DNA from 4 places in the Bradyrhizobium sp. I71 genome. Region 2 is predicted to be linked to each of the others. Evidence: predicted binding sites of a transcription regulator. Region 2 holds the regulator's gene; each other region holds the start of a gene.
The links. Region 2 encodes LexA, which represses DNA repair genes until DNA is damaged. Its sites were predicted from a motif close to TGTTCNNNNTGTGTTCNG; they were not measured.
Positions count from the first base shown of each region.

Region 1 (3,784 bases), 2.4 Mb from region 2:
CCGCCACCACGGGACCGGCCAGCGGGCCGCGGCCGGCCTCGTCGCAGCCGGCAACCGGCCAGACGCCGCGCTTGATCAGCGCGCGCTCGCGGCGGAAGCTGGGGGGAGCAATGGCAATGATGCCTTTCTTGCCGGCAGGAACCTTCGAAGCCTTGACTGCAGATGTTTTGGCCGCAGGCGTCTTGGCCGACGCAGCCTTCTTCGCAGCCTGCTTTTGTGGCGCGTCTTTGGCTGGGTTCTTGGCGGACTTGTCCCGAATCATGGCCGGGATCGTGCGCAAGGGGCTTCGCCGGCGCAACCGGGAACCCAGGATATTCCCACTATTCAGGCCGTCCTAATCCGCCAGATGCCCGTCGGTCCTCGCCCACCTCGATACCGGGCGCGACCACGACCTCCCAAGGATGGCCGTCGGGGTCGGTGAAATAGCCGGAATAGCCGCCGTAGTCGGTCTCGTGCGCCGCCTTCAGCGAGCTGGCTCCCTTCCCGATGGCGAAGGCCAGCACCGCATCGACCTCCTCACGCGTCCGGCAGTTCCATGCGAGCGTCATGCCGCGAAAAGTCGACGGCCTCGGCGCATCCTGCAAGGTCGCATTTGCCGCGAGCTGATCCCACGGATACAGGGCGAGCACCGGACCGCCGGTATCGTAGAAGGCGACGGCCTCGCCGGTTGCCTTCAGCCGGCGCGAGAAGCCGAGTGCATCGTAAAAGGCGATGCTGGCGCGGATGTCGCTCACGCCAAGCGTGACGACGGTGAGCCTCGGCACCGGCGCCGCCAATTCCTGACTCATGCCATGCCTCTTCCACCTTCCCGTCAGAACAGGCTGAGCTGATCGCCGTTCCGCTTCGGCCGCGCAAAGTGATCCGTGGTCAGCTTGGAGCGCCGCTTGTTGAGGCCGAGCCTGTCGCAGGCGATCTCGAAGCGGCGGCCGATGGTCCAGGCCATCGGGCCGGTGCCCTTCATCCGCTCGCCCCATTTCGCATCGTAGTCGCGCCCGCCACGCATGTCGCGAATCAGGGTGAAGACGTGGCGATAGCGGTCCGGATAGTTCGCCATCAGCCATTCGCGGAAGAGATCGCGGACCTCCAACGGCAGCCGCAGCAGCACATAGGAGGCTTCCTTGACGCCGGCATGGGCGGCGGCATCGAGGATGCGCTCGATCTCGGAATCGTTCAGCGCGGGGATCACGGGCGCGACCATCACCGTGGTCGGAATGCCGGCCTCCGAGAGCCGCTTGAGCGCCTCCAGCCGCTTCGGCGGCGTCGCGGCGCGCGGCTCCATGGTGCGCGCGAGCTTCGGATCGAGCGAGGTGACCGAAATCGCGACCTTGGCGAGGTTGCGCTTGGCCATCCGTGCCAGAATGTCGATGTCGCGCACCACAAGCGCCGATTTGGTGACGATGCCGACCGGATGGCTGGCGCGTTCCAGCACCTCGAGGATTCCGCGCATGATCTTTCGCTCGCGCTCGATCGGCTGGTAGGGATCGGTGTTGGTGCCGATCGCGATCATCCTGGGTTCGTAGCCGGGGGCGGCGAGCTCCTTCTCGAGCAGCGCCGGCGCCTCGGGCTTCACGAACAGCTTCGACTCGAAATCCAGCCCCGGCGAGAGGCCGAGATAGGCATGCGTCGGTCGGGCGAAGCAGTAGACGCAGCCGTGCTCGCAGCCGCGATAGGGATTGATCGAGCGGTCGAAGCCGATGTCCGGGGAATCGTTGCGGGTGATCACCTTGCGCGAGGTGTCGACACCGATACTGGTCTTGAACGGCGGCAGCTCTTCCAGGCTCTGCCAGCCGTCATCGAAAGCGACGCGCGCCTCGGCCTCGTAGCGGCCGCTGGCATTGGATTGCGCGCCCCGCCCTCGCCTTCGCGCACGATCGATGGCGACGCCAAGCTCGGGGAAATCTGAAGGCGCACCCGCCGGCTCGGAGGGCGCCGTGACCGGCGGGTGCTTGAGAGCATGAGAGGATGCTGGACTCATGCGATCAAGATAGCACGCACACGGAACAAATCAAGAACACAAACAAAAAACGTGAAAACAACCCCATGCAAAGTAGCCGCCCAAATTTCGGGCGCGCGGCTTTGACCTCACGCAATACGCCCGTCACGGCGATCTCGTTTGATCCCGCACAGGGATCGATCGTGCCGGAACAAAGTTGGTGACATCGCTGGGTGAAAGCCGAAGGAACATGACAATTCAACAAAAAACGGCCGCCGCGACCGGCGACCTCGATCTGCTCGATCGCTATTGGCGCGCCGCCAACTACCTCTCGGTCGGGCAAATCTACCTGCTCGACAATCCGTTGCTGCGCGAGCCGTTGCGGCCCGAGCACATCAAGCCGCGTTTGCTCGGCCATTGGGGCACCACGCCCGGCCTGAACTTCATCTATGCCCATCTCAATCGCGTGATCCGCGCGCTGGACCTCAGCATCATCTATGTCTGCGGCCCCGGCCATGGCGGCCCCGGCATGGTCGCCAACACCTATCTCGAAGGCAGCTACAGCGAGATCTATCCTGACATCGCGCGCGATGCGGACGGATTGCGCAAGCTATTCAGGCAGTTCTCCTTCCCCGGAGGCATTCCGAGCCACGCGGCGCCGGAAACGCCGGGCTCGATCCACGAAGGCGGCGAGCTCGGCTACGCGCTGGTGCACGCCTATGGCGCGGCATTCGACAATCCTGATCTGATCGTCGCATGCGTGGTCGGCGACGGCGAGGCCGAGACCGGCCCTCTCGCCGCGTCCTGGCACTCGAACAAGTTCCTGAACCCGGCGCATGACGGCGCCGTGCTGCCGATCCTGCATCTCAACGGCTACAAGATCGCAAATCCCACCGTGCTCGGACGGATGGGAGATGCGGAGATCCGCGATCTCTTCCGTGGGTTCGGCCACGAGCCGCTGTTCGTCGCCGGCGAGGATCCCAGATTGATGCACCGTGCCATGGCGGATGCGCTCGATGTCGCACTCGCCAGCATCCGCTCGATCCAGCTGCACGCCCGCGACGGGCGGACGAGCGTCGAGCGGCCGCGCTGGCCGATGATCGTGCTGCGCAGCCCGAAGGGCTGGACCGGCCCGAAGGAAGTCGACGGCAAGAAGGTCGAGGGCTTTTGGCGCGCGCATCAAGTGCCGGTCGCCGGCTGCCGCGAAAACCCGGCGCACCTGAAAGTGCTCGAAGACTGGATGCGCAGCTACGAGCCGGAAAAACTGTTCGACGCGAACGGCGCGCTCGCTCCCGAGCTTCAGGCGCTCGCACCTGAAGGTGTCAGGCGCATGGGCGCCAATCCTCACGCCAATGGCGGACTCCTGAAGAAAGAGCTGAAGCTGCCCGACTTCCGCAGCTTCGCAGTCGAGGTGCCGCAGCCGGGCGGCACCATCGCCGAAGCGACGCGCGAGCTCGGCAAATTCCTGCGCGACGTCATCCGCCTCAATGCACAACAGCGCAATTTCCGCATCATGGGGCCCGACGAGACCGCGTCGAACCGGCTAGATGCCGTGTTCGAGGCCACCGAGCGCGTCTGGATGGAGCCGATCGAATCCTACGACGTGCACCTCGCCCAGGACGGCCGCGTGATGGAGGTGTTGAGCGAGCATCTCTGCCAGGGCTGGCTCGAGGGTTATCTGCTCACGGGACGGCACGGCTTCTTCTCCTGCTACGAGGCCTTCATCCACATCGTGGATTCCATGTTCAACCAGCATGCCAAATGGCTGAAGGTCACGCGCGACCTGCCGTGGCGGCGCCCGATCGCCTCGCTCAACTATCTCCTGACCTCGCATGTCTGGCGCCAGGACCA
Region 1 is NZ_CP059398.1:5,378,412-5,382,195, reverse strand. It holds gene FJV43_RS25920 (ribonuclease HII) at 1-262, opposite strand, end outside; gene FJV43_RS25915 (VOC family protein) at 321-788, opposite strand; gene FJV43_RS25910 (PA0069 family radical SAM protein) at 812-1,975, opposite strand; gene FJV43_RS25905 (phosphoketolase family protein) at 2,184-3,784, shown strand, end outside.
Region 1: FJV43_RS25910 (PA0069 family radical SAM protein) is a predicted target of LexA. The motif match lies at 1,997-2,014, and genes of this name have one in related genera.

Region 2 (3,784 bases):
ACTCTCGCCAACGATTTGCAGGAGTTTCCGCTCGTGGCCCTCATGCCCGTTTCTGACGCGCTTGCCGCGGTGCTGGCGGATGCAGAGCCGCTACCTGAAGAGATGGTTTCCCTCGATGAGGCCTACCATCGCGTGCTTGCGCGCGACGTCGCGGCGCGGCGCACGCAGCCACCGCAGGCCATGTCGGCGATGGACGGCTACGCCGTGCGCGCGGCTGACGCGGCAACGGTCGATTCCAGGCTGGCGGTGGTCGGCGAGGTCGCGGCGGGTCGCCCGTTCGCGGGAAGGGTTGGCCCCGGCGAAGCCGTGCGGATCTTCACCGGCGGCGTCGTTCCCGACGGCGCCGATGCGGTCGTGATCCAGGAGGACACTGTCGCGGAAGGCAAGCTTGTCACGATCAAGGAAGCCGCGATTTCCGGGCGGCACATCCGCCCCGCCGGTGTCGACTTCCGCGAGGGAGACGTGCTGCTCCGCAAGGGAAGCCGTCTCACGGAGCGCGATCTCGCGCTGGCCGCCGGAATGAATCACCCGCATCTCGCCGTCTGCCGCCGTCCGAGGGTCGCGATTCTCGCCACCGGCGACGAGCTGGTGATGCCCGGCACCACGCCCGGTCACGGCCAGATCGTCTATTCCAATGGCTATGCCCTGCACGCGCTCGCCCGCAGCGCGGGCGCCGAGACCATCGACCTCGGCATTGCCGCCGATACGCTGGAGGCCACTTCCGCCGGCATCCGTCGCGCCCGGGAGAGCGGCGCCGACATCCTGATCACGACCGGCGGTGCCTCGGTCGGCGACCACGATCTGGTCCAGCAGGCGCTCAAGGACGAAGGCATCTCGATGGCGTTCTGGAAGATCGCGATTCGGCCCGGCAAGCCGATGATGCACGGACGGCTCGGCGCAATGCGCGTGATCGGCCTGCCCGGCAATCCCGTGTCGTCTTACGTGTGCGCCTTCCTGTTCATGGTGCCGTTGATTCGCGCCCTGTCGGGCCGTTCAGTGATTCATCATCGCCGCGAGCGCGCCGTGCTGGGCCGCGATCTCGGTGCCAACGACCAGCGCGAGGACTATCTGCGTGCGCGCCTGGAACAGCGTGACGACGGCACGCTCGTCGCCCTTCCCGTCAGCCATCAGGACTCCTCTCTGCTTGCGAATCTCGCTGCGGCGCAGGTACTTCTCGTGCGCGCACCGTTCGCGCCGAGGGCCGAGGCCGGCACGCCTTGCGAGGTGCTGCGCCTGCCGGTGTGAGCTGCACGGCCACACGCATGGCGCGAGCTTCGCTCTGTTCACCGTAAATTAAGCAGTTGCGGAACACATATCGAACATATAGTGTCCGTTCATGATTTGTTTCGAACGTGTAGCAGCTTATCGCTGACTTCCTCGTCTCGGAATTGAACGACATCAACCGGGGGATTTTGGTCGAGATGTTGACGCGCAAACAATACGAGCTTCTGCGATTCATCAGCGAACGTCTGAAGGAAAGCGGCGTGCCGCCGTCCTTCGACGAGATGAAAGATGCGCTCGACCTGCGCTCGAAGTCAGGCATCCATCGCCTGATCACTGCGCTTGAGGAGCGCGGCTTCATCCGCCGCCTGCCCAACCGCGCCCGCGCCATCGAGGTGATCAAGCTGCCCGAGTTGCAGGCCGCCGCCGGCAGTCGCCGCGGCTTCACGCCGAGCGTCATCGAGGGCAATCTCGGCAAGGTCCGCACGACCTCCAGCCCGCCTGTGGACGAGGGCGAGCGTCCCGTCGCGGTGCCCGTGATGGGCCGCATCGCGGCCGGCACGCCGATCGAGGCGCTGCAGACCCGCAGCCACACCATCAGCGTGCCGCCTGACATGCTCGGCTCGGGCGAGCACTACGCGCTCGAAGTGCGCGGCGATTCGATGGTCGAGGCCGGCATCCTCGACGGCGACATGGCGCTGATCCAGCGCAACGAGAGCGCCGATACCGGCGACATCGTGGTGGCGCTGATCGACGACGAGGAAGCCACGCTCAAGCGCTTCCGCCGCCGCGGGGCCTCTATCGCGCTCGAGCCCGCCAATGCCGCCTATGAGGTCCGCATTCTTCCGCCGAACCGCGTGAAGATTCAGGGCAAGCTGATCGGGCTTTACCGCAAGTACTGAGCGGTCGTTCGATATCTATTGGAGCGGATCACTGTCCGCTCCGGCTGGATGGTTTTTCCGGTTCTGCTCAGATTGTCCGGCCCCCTCTTTCGGCGCCATCCTCGACACGCCGCACGACGCAGCATCGCTTCGCGGGCCTGAGAGTTCGAGGACACGTGATGCGCCAGACTTTCCATGGACGATGTTGCGGCGCCGATCGCAGCATCAGCGACGTAAGCCGTTGCCATACAATCGCACCGCCATTCGGCAAGCGAGCTGGCAATGCTCTGGCTGGTCGGCGCCGCGAGGCGCCGACACGCGCCTTCCGAATACACAGGCGTCGGCTTTGTTCCTATCGAATCCGGGAAAGATAATGTGATCGCGGCTTGCGGCGTCCAGCCGCAGATTTGCCTACAACGAAGCAGAGCGTTGCGTGCTTCCACCCTGATAGAGGCCTGCGCCTCAAAAAGAGGTGCGGGTTGCTATCTTCGCATGAGGAGCACCCGATGTGTGACTACAGCCTGCATGCTGTCGCGACGCGCCCCGCCGAAGTCGGCGAGACGATAGTCACGACGACCTTCCGCGGCACCTCGACGCGCGGCTTCGCCTCCGAAGCCGATCTCTCCGTCGCGGTCTGCTTGCTGCCGGGAACGGAGCTCGCCTTCGCGGACAACGTCCGTTACGACAATCGCTGGATCTGGACGCGCACCGTGAACTCCCGCGTCGGCAAGTTCGGCAAGATCGACCCGCACATTCCCGATCGCCATCATGACGCGATCGAATTCCCCGACGGCAAATACGTGCTGGTGACACAGCTCGTCGAAGGCCAGCGCGCGACGGTGCTGCAACTGCCGGTGACCCAGCCGGTTGGCGAACGCGAGCACAAGCCGCAGATCGTCGCCGACACGCGGTCCACGATCACGCGCCTGCCGATCGGCTGACGTCGTCGCCCCCGGCCGATGGTCGTGGGCCAGGAATGAAATGCCATCGCCGGCCGAGGCCGGCGAGATGGTATGGTTTGCGTCCTGCGAGATCCCGACCGACCTCTCCCGCATCGCTCCTCAATCGTCCGCCTGCAAGTCCGTCTCCGATGGCGTTGCGTCCCGGTTGCGGGGCACGGCCGTCTTCGGCGCAAGGCTGCCGTCGAAATCCCCCTCGCCGGCGCCGGCCGGCAGCCAGGGGCGGCTCGTGCCTCTCGCCCTCACCGCCCGAACCGAGAAGCCGTCACCGCTCTGCGTCAGAGCCAGCGCGCCCTGACTGGCGAGCCGCGGCCTGTCGACCACCATCGCCGCGCAATCGGGCGGCGTGGGCCGCGCCGTCACCACCAGCGCGGCGCGGCTGCAATCATCAGCCAGAGCGTCGATGCGCAACGCCAACGCGACAAGCCGTCCGTCCGCGAGCGGCGTCACGCAGCCGGACTCGTCACACGACACACCGTCGGCCAGCGAGGCGCTGCCGGCATCGCGCGGATCGGCATCGGCAGCCAACCATTCCCTCAGCAGGAAGCCATCCTTGCTGGCGCGGATCACATGCAGCCGCCCGTCCCGGCCCCGCACGGCGACGCTCGCGCCATCCCCGGCAATCAGGATGTCGGGCTGCCGCACCGACATCGCCCAGAGGATCGCGGCAAGCAGCACCAGGGCACCGGACCAGCGCAGGGGCGTGCGCAACAGCCCCATCAC
Region 2 is NZ_CP059398.1:7,827,411-7,831,194, forward strand. It holds gene glp (gephyrin-like molybdotransferase Glp) at 34-1,245, shown strand; gene lexA (transcriptional repressor LexA) at 1,422-2,123, shown strand; gene FJV43_RS37125 (hypothetical protein) at 2,609-3,043, shown strand; gene FJV43_RS00005 (ComEC/Rec2 family competence protein) at 3,164-3,784, opposite strand, start outside.

Region 3 (3,784 bases), 1.9 Mb from region 2:
GGCGGCTTTGCGCCAGCCGTCGAAATCGGTTTCGGTATCGAGGGTGATGTACTGCATCAGAAGCCAAACCCCAGTTGCGTTGCCTTCGGCTTGAACCGTTCGATCAGCCCGGCAGCGTCGAGCCGATGGAGCGAGGGGCGGTGATCGCTGAGGACGATGAACGGCAGCGCCTTGTTCCGGGGCACGTGCAGCCGCGCGAGATCGGCAAGACGGATCGTGGTGGTGCGCCGCGTCGCGATGATGCGTTCGACCGCCTTGGTGCCGAAGCCCGGCACGCGCAGCAATTCCTCGCGGCTGGCGCGGTTGACGTCGAGCGGGAAGCGGTCGCGATGGCGGAGCGCCCAGGCCAGCTTGGGATCGATGTCGAGCGGCAGCATCGCGCTGCCGTCGACGATCTCGCCGACGTCGAAGCCGTAGAACCGCATCAGCCAGTCGGCCTGGTAGAGCCGGTGCTCGCGCAGCAAGGGCGGCGCCCGCAGGGGCAAGGCACGGCTGGCGTCGGGGATCGGGCTGAACGCGGAATAGTAGACGCGCCGCAGCCGGTAGGCGCCGTAGAGATTGGCGCTGGTGTGGAGAATGGTGTGATCGGAGGCGCTGTCGGCGCCGATGATCATCTGCGTGCTCTGGCCCGCCGGCGCGAAGCGCTGCGGCTTGACCTTGCTCTTTGCGCTGCGGCTGTCCTCGGCCTCGTCCAGCTTCAGCCGCAGCCGGCCCATGGTGCGGCGGATCGCGCGCACGTCCTTCTCGGGTGCGAATTGCTGCAGGCTGGTCTCCTGCGGCATCTCGATATTGATGGAGAGGCGGTCGGCATATTTGCCAGCTTCCGCGATCAGCGCGTCGTCGGCTTCGGGAATGGTCTTCAGGTGAATGTAGCCGCGGAAGTGATGCTCCTCGCGCAGTTTTCGCGCGACACTCACCACCTGCTCCATGGTGTAGTCGGGGCTGCGGATGATGCCGGAGGAGAGAAACAGGCCCTCGATGTAATTGCGCCGGTAGAAGTCGAGCGTCAGCTTGACCACCTCCTCGATGGTGAAGCGGGCGCGCGGCACGTTGGAGGAGGCGCGGTTGACGCAATAAAGACAGTCGTAATTGCAGGCGTTGGTCAGCAGCACCTTGAGCAGCGAGATGCAGCGTCCGTCCGGCGCATAGGAATGGCAGATGCCCATGCCGGGCGCGGTCGAGCCCATGCCCTTGCCGTCGCTGGAATCCCGCTTTTCGGTGCCGCTGGAGGCGCAGGACGCGTCGTACTTGGCGGCATCGGCCAGGATCTCTAGCTTGCGTTGCACGTCCATGTTTGAATCCCGTTGATTCCACTCATGAATCCGAAAGCGCGCCAATTCGATTGACTCTCCGCGCGCCGTTAGCTTTATATTAGAACATATCATGAACAAATGAGCCAGCCGCTGGTTCTTCTTTTGAAGGCCACGGCACCAATTCCTGAAGGAGCGGCGAGCATGAGCGGCGCACGCAACAGCGCGCTTGCGACCTTGCGCGGCCAGATCGAACGCATCGAGACCGCGGAGGTCGTCCATCAGCACGATCGCGTCGCGCTTGGCCATGGCGAGGCCGACAGCGTGCTGAAGGGCGGGCTCGCGCGCGCGGCGATTCACGAGGTGTTTTGCGAAGGGCGCCAGGGCGTGGCCGCAACGGGTTTTGTCATGGGGCTTGCGGGGCGCGTGGCGGCACGCAAGCCGCTGCTGTGGGTGCGGCAGGATTTTTCGGAAGTGGAAACAGGCGCGCTGTCGATGAGCGGGCTAGCCGAACTCGGCCTCGATCCGCGCCGCGTGGTGACGGTCCGCGCCGCCGATGTCGAGAGCGCGCTGCGCACCTCGGCCGATGCGCTCGCCTGCGACGCGCTGGGCGCCGTCGTGCTCGAGCTCTGGGGAGAGATCAGACAGTTCGATCTCGTGGCAAGCCGCAAGCTGACGCTCGCCGCGCAATCTTCCGGCGTCACCGGGTTACTCCTGCGCATGGCCGCACAACCTTTGCCCTCGACTGCGGAGACGCGATGGATGCTGCGTGCGGCACATTCACCGCCGGGGCAGGCTTTAATGCCTGCGGCGCCTTGGAGCACATGGGGCGCGCCGCGCTTCGATGCCGAGCTCTTGCGCAATCGTCATGGCCCCTGCGGCCGGTGGATCATGGAATGGAATTGTGATGAGTGCCAGTTCAGCGAGCCGTCGACGTATTCTCAGCCTGTGGCTGCCGCGCCTGCCGATCGACAGGATTCAGCGGTTTTTCAACAGCGCCGGGCTGGGTAAAGCCAATCATGAGCCGAGCATCGTCGTCATCAAGGACAACAATGCGCTGGTGATCCATGCACTGGACGAGGCCGCCGAGCGCCTCGGCCTGTACATCGGTCAGCCGCTGGCGAATGCGCGGGCGATGTACCCGGATCTGAAAGTGTTCGACGCCGATGTCGCGGCCGATGCGAAGACGCTCAGCGATGTCGCCGATTGGTGCGACCGCTTCACGCCGCTGGTGGCGCTCGATCCGCCGCACGGGCTGTTCCTCGATATCACCGGCTGCGCCCATCTGTTCGGCGGCGAGGCTGCGCTGCTAACGACGCTGGTTCGTGCGCTCGCTCGCCAGGGCTTTGCCGTCGGTGCGGCAATCGCCGGCACGTCGATCTGCGCGCGTACGCTGACGCGGCAGGCATCTAGCAGCATCGTCGCCGATGGCGGCGAGGCGGCGGCGATCGAGCGGTTTCCGGTGTCCGCGCTCGGTGCGGGCGATGCCATCACCACCGGCCTGCGCCGCGCCGGCCTGAAGACCATCGGCGACGTCGCCTCGCGCGCGCCGAGCGAGATCACGGCGCGGTTTGGCGCCCGGTTCTCCACGCTGCTCGCGCATGCGCTGGGGCAGGGCGATGCGCCGATCAATCCGCGCAAGCCGCTGCCCGATTACATCGTGGAGAAGCGCTTCGCCGAGCCGATCGCGACCGACACCATGATCGCGATGACGCTGTCGCGGCTGGCGGACACGCTGATCGCATCCATGGAGAAGCAGGGCAAGGGCGCACGACGTCTCGAGGCAGCCTTCTTCCGCACCGACGGCGTGGTGCGCGCGATCACGGTCGAGACCGGACGTCCGGTGACGCGAAGCGCCGTGATCGACCGGCTGTTCCGCGAACGCCTCGATGCGCTCGCCGATCCCCTCGATCCCGGCTTCGGCTTCGACATGGTGCGGCTGTCGGCGAGCCGCACCGAGATCGTGGTGCAGGAGCAGCGCGATCTCGATGCGCATGTCCACGACAATGACGAGATTGCTGCGCTGATCGACCGCATCGCCGCGCGCATCGGGGGAAAGCGCGTCGTCGTGCATCTGCCGCAGGACACCCATATCCCCGAACGCGCGGTTTTGTCCGCCCCCGCTCAGCATCATCTCGCCGCCGCGATGCAGGCCGAATGGCCTGTTCGCACCGAGAGCGAGCCGCCGCTGCGCCCCTTGCGGCTGTTCGACAAGCCGGAGCCGATCAAGGTGCCGTTCGCGACCGTGCCGGATGGTCCGCCGCATCAATTCACCTGGCGCCGCGCGCTGCATGCGGTGGTGCGGGTGGAGGGGCCCGAGCGCATCGCGATGGAATGGTGGCAGCAGGACGGCAAGCAGCTGACGCGGGACTATTTCCGCATCGAGGATGCCGAAGGTCTGCGCTTCTGGATCTTTCGCGACGGTCTCTACGAGGGGGAGACGTTCGACGGCGAAGGCAAGCCCGTTTCCCCCAACTGGTATGTGCACGGTCTCTTCGCATGACCACGCCTGCCTATGCCGAGATCGGCATCAC
Region 3 is NZ_CP059398.1:5,963,809-5,967,592, forward strand. It holds gene FJV43_RS28580 (UdgX family uracil-DNA binding protein) at 1-57, opposite strand, end outside; gene FJV43_RS28585 (putative DNA modification/repair radical SAM protein) at 57-1,292, opposite strand; gene FJV43_RS28590 (DNA repair protein) at 1,455-2,261, shown strand; gene FJV43_RS28595 (DNA polymerase Y family protein) at 2,158-3,753, shown strand; gene FJV43_RS28600 (error-prone DNA polymerase) at 3,750-3,784, shown strand, end outside.
Region 3: FJV43_RS28585 (putative DNA modification/repair radical SAM protein) is a predicted target of LexA. The motif match lies at 1,373-1,390, and genes of this name have one in related genera.

Region 4 (3,784 bases), 2.9 Mb from region 2:
AGTTGAACCTCGCTCCCGCCTTCAACGGCACGCCGCGCAAGAAGTCCGCGGCCTGCATCCGGCCCTTACCCTCACGCTGGAGCTCGATGATTCGGATCGCGCCGTCGCCGCAGGCGACGGTGAGTTGATCGTCGAGCACCGCGCCCGGCTCACCGGCGCCTTTCGCCATCTCACAGCGCAGGATCTTGACGCGCGCGCTCTCCAGCTCCGTCCAGGCGCCGGGGAACGGCGACAGGCCGTGGATGTGGCGAAGCACGGCGCGCGCGGGCCTCGTCCAGTCGATCCGCGCCTCGGCCTTGTCGATCTTGGCGGCATAGGTGACGCCGTCCTCGCCCTGCTTCTTGAGCTGGAGCCCGCCGCGATCGAGCGCGGCCATCGCCCGCACCATCAGATCGGCACCGAGGCGCGAGAGACGATCGTGCAGATCCGCCGCCGTCATGTTGTCCGTGATCGCGAGCCGCTCGGCCATGGCGACGTCGCCGGTGTCGAGGCCGACGTCCATCTTCATGACCATCACGCCGCTCTCGGCATCGCCGGCCATGATCGCGCGGTTGATGGGCGCGGCGCCGCGCCAGCGCGGCAGCAGCGAAGCGTGCAGATTGTAGCAGCCGAGCTTTGGCGCATCGAGGATCGCCTGCGGCAGGATCATGCCATAGGCGACGACGACGGCCGCATCGGCCTCGAACGCGCGAAACTCTTCCAGTGCCTCCGGCGTCTTCAGCGTCTTCGGCGTCAGCACGGGAATGCCGAGTTTTCGCGCGGCCTCCTCGACCGGGGTCGGCTGCAATTGCAGCCCGCGCCGTCCGCCCGGCTTCGGCGCACGGGTGTAGACGGCGACGATCTCGTGGCCATGTGCGACCAGCTCGAGCAGCGTCGGCACGGAGAAATCGGGCGTGCCCATGAAGATGAGGCGAAGGGGCATGTGGCGAGACAATCCTCGAAACGAGCAAGGTACTCGTCATGGCCGGGCTTGTCCCGGCCATCCACGTTCTTCCTGCTCGAGGCGGCAAAGAACGTGGATGCCCGGCACAAGGCCGGGCATGACGGTGGAGGACGTGGCCTACTCCACCGCGCGCTTGGCGGCTTTCTCGAACTTCTTCATCACGCGGTCGCGCTTGAGCTTGGAGAGATAGTCGACAAACAGCACGCCGTTGAGATGGTCGATCTCGTGCTGGATGCAGGTGGCGAAGAGGCCTTCAGCGTCCTCCTCGTGCACCTTGCCGTCGAGATCGGTGAAGCGCACGCGCACCTTCGCCGGGCGCTCGACCTCCTCGTAATATTCGGGGATCGAGAGGCAGCCTTCCTCGTAGACCGAGAGCTCCTCGGAGGAAGCTAGGATTTCAGGATTGATGAAGACGCGCGGCTCGCGCTTGGTCTCGCCGCTCTCGTCGCGCTTGGCAAGGTCCATGGTGATCAGGCGCAAGGGCTGCGCGACCTGGATCGCCGCGAGGCCAATGCCGGGCGCGTCGTACATGGTCTCGAACATGTCGTCGGCAAGCTTGCGGATCTCCGACGTGACCTTCTCGATCGGCTTGGAGACCAGGCGCAGCTGCTTGTCCGGCAGGATGATGATTTCTCGTAGGGCCATGGCGGCGATTTAAGCCGCGCGCCGGATGCGGTCAATGCGGCCAGGAACCCCGTTAACCCTCCGCTAACCATAAAACTTCAGGTTTCGTTAACCATAAAAATTAACGGAGCATTCACCATAAATGTTCGCTATTCGTTCGTACGCCCCGGCGAATCGGCTAGAAGGGTCGGCATGAACGACCTCATCTTCATGCTCGGCGAGTGGCCCGTGCGCGTCGTGGACGCGCTGATCGGCTTCGGCGCCCTGGTTCTCATCCTGCTGGTGGTGATTGCGGTCGTGATCGCGCGATCCGGGCGGCGCGGCGCGGAACTCGCCATGGCCAACGCCATCCGGGCCGACGAGCTCGAGGAACGTCTGAGCGAGGTGCTGCGGGCGCAGAGCGAGTCGTCGGGCCGGGTCGATGCCATGACCCAGGCTCTGGCCGGCCGCCAGGCCGAGATGGCGCGGGCGGTGAACGAGCGGCTGGATTCGGTGACCCACCGCGTCGGCCAGTCCATGGAACACTCCACCCGCAACACGATGGAGAGCCTGCGCGCCCTGCATGAGCGGCTCGGCATCATCGACAGCGCGCACAAGAACCTGACCGACCTCACCACGCAGGTGACCACCTTGCGCGACGTGCTCGCCAACAAGCAGTCGCGCGGCGCCTTCGGCCAGGCGCGGATGGAGGCGATCGTCCAGGACGGGCTGCCGAAGGGTGCCTACGAGTTCCAGTTCACGCTCTCCACCGGCAAGCGCCCGGACTGCGTCGTGTTCCTGCCCGATCAGCGCCCGCTTTGCATCGACGCCAAATTCCCGCTGGAGGCGATGACGGCGCTGCACGACGCCCGCACCGACGAGGAACGGCGAATCGCCACGCAACGACTGCGCGGCGACGTGATGAAGCACGTCAGCGATATCGCCGAAAAATATCTCGTCGCCGGCGAGACCCAGGAGATGGCGCTGATGTTCGTGCCGTCGGAATCCGTCTACGCCGAGATCCATGACGGTTTCGACGACGTGATCCAGAAGGCCTATCGCGCCCGCGTCGTGCTGGTGTCGCCGTCGCTGCTGATGCTCGCGATCCAGGTGATGCAGCAGATCATGAAGGACGCGCGCATGCGCGACGCCGCCGACCAGATCCGCACCGAAGTGATCAGGCTCGGCGACGATCTCGGCCGCCTGCGCGATCGCGTGCTGAAGCTGCAAAAGCATTTTGCCGATGTGAACGAGGACGTCCGCCAGGTGCTGATCTCCGCCGACAAGATCGAGAAGCGCGCGGGACGAATCGAGGAGCTGGATTTCAGCAAGACCGATGCGCCGGAGGCTCCGCGGCTGGTGGCGACAGCCGCGCCGGAGCTGTTCCCGCGGAAACTTCAGGCGGGAGAGTAGAGCCCACGCCGTCATGGCCGGGCTTGTCCCGGCCATCCACGACCTTTGAGCGGCGCCAAGAACGTGGATGCCCGGGACAAGCCCGGGCATAACGAGTTCTGTAGCAGAGGCAGCGCCCCCAGAATCTGCTAACACCTCTCCCATGACCGCACCCGACGCGACTTCCTCCGCTGGCGCTCCCGCTGCCTCCTGGCGCGACAGCCTTGCCGTTTACCTGCAGCCGCGGGTGCTGATCGTGCTCTTCCTCGGCTTCTCCTCGGGGCTGCCGCTGGCGCTGTCGGGATCGACGCTGCTGGTGTGGATGGCCGAGGCGGGGGTCGATCTCGGAACGATCGGGCTCTTTGCACTGGTTGGAACGCCGTACACGCTCAAATTCCTGTGGGCGCCGCTGGTCGATGCGCTGCATGTGCCGTTCTTCACGCGCACCTTTGGCCGCCGGCGTGGGTGGCTGGTGTTTTCGCAGCTGCTGCTGATCGGCGCGATCCTGCTGTTGGCGCTGACCGATCCGGCGCGCTCGCCGCTGTTCGTCGCGCTTGGTGCGCTCCTGGTCGCGACGATGTCCTCGACGCAGGACATCGTCGTCGATGCATTCCGCGTCGAGAGCCTGCCCGAAAGCGAGCAGGCGGCCGGCATGGCCGCCTATGTCGCCGCCTATCGCATCGGCATGCTGGTATCGACCGCGGGCGCCTTGTTCATCGTCACCGGCTTCGAGGCGATCGTCCCTCGTGGCGCCGCCTGGATGTGGGGCTATGTGGTGATGGCGGCTCTGGTGCTGATTGGCACGGTGACGGCGCTGGCCGCCACCGAGCCCGCACAATCCAAGCG
Region 4 is NZ_CP059398.1:2,895,591-2,899,374, forward strand. It holds gene fmt (methionyl-tRNA formyltransferase) at 1-922, opposite strand, end outside; gene def (peptide deformylase) at 1,061-1,588, opposite strand; gene rmuC (DNA recombination protein RmuC) at 1,760-2,959, shown strand; gene FJV43_RS14225 (MFS transporter) at 3,102-3,784, shown strand, end outside.
Region 4: rmuC (DNA recombination protein RmuC) is a predicted target of LexA. The motif match lies at 1,711-1,728, and genes of this name have one in related genera.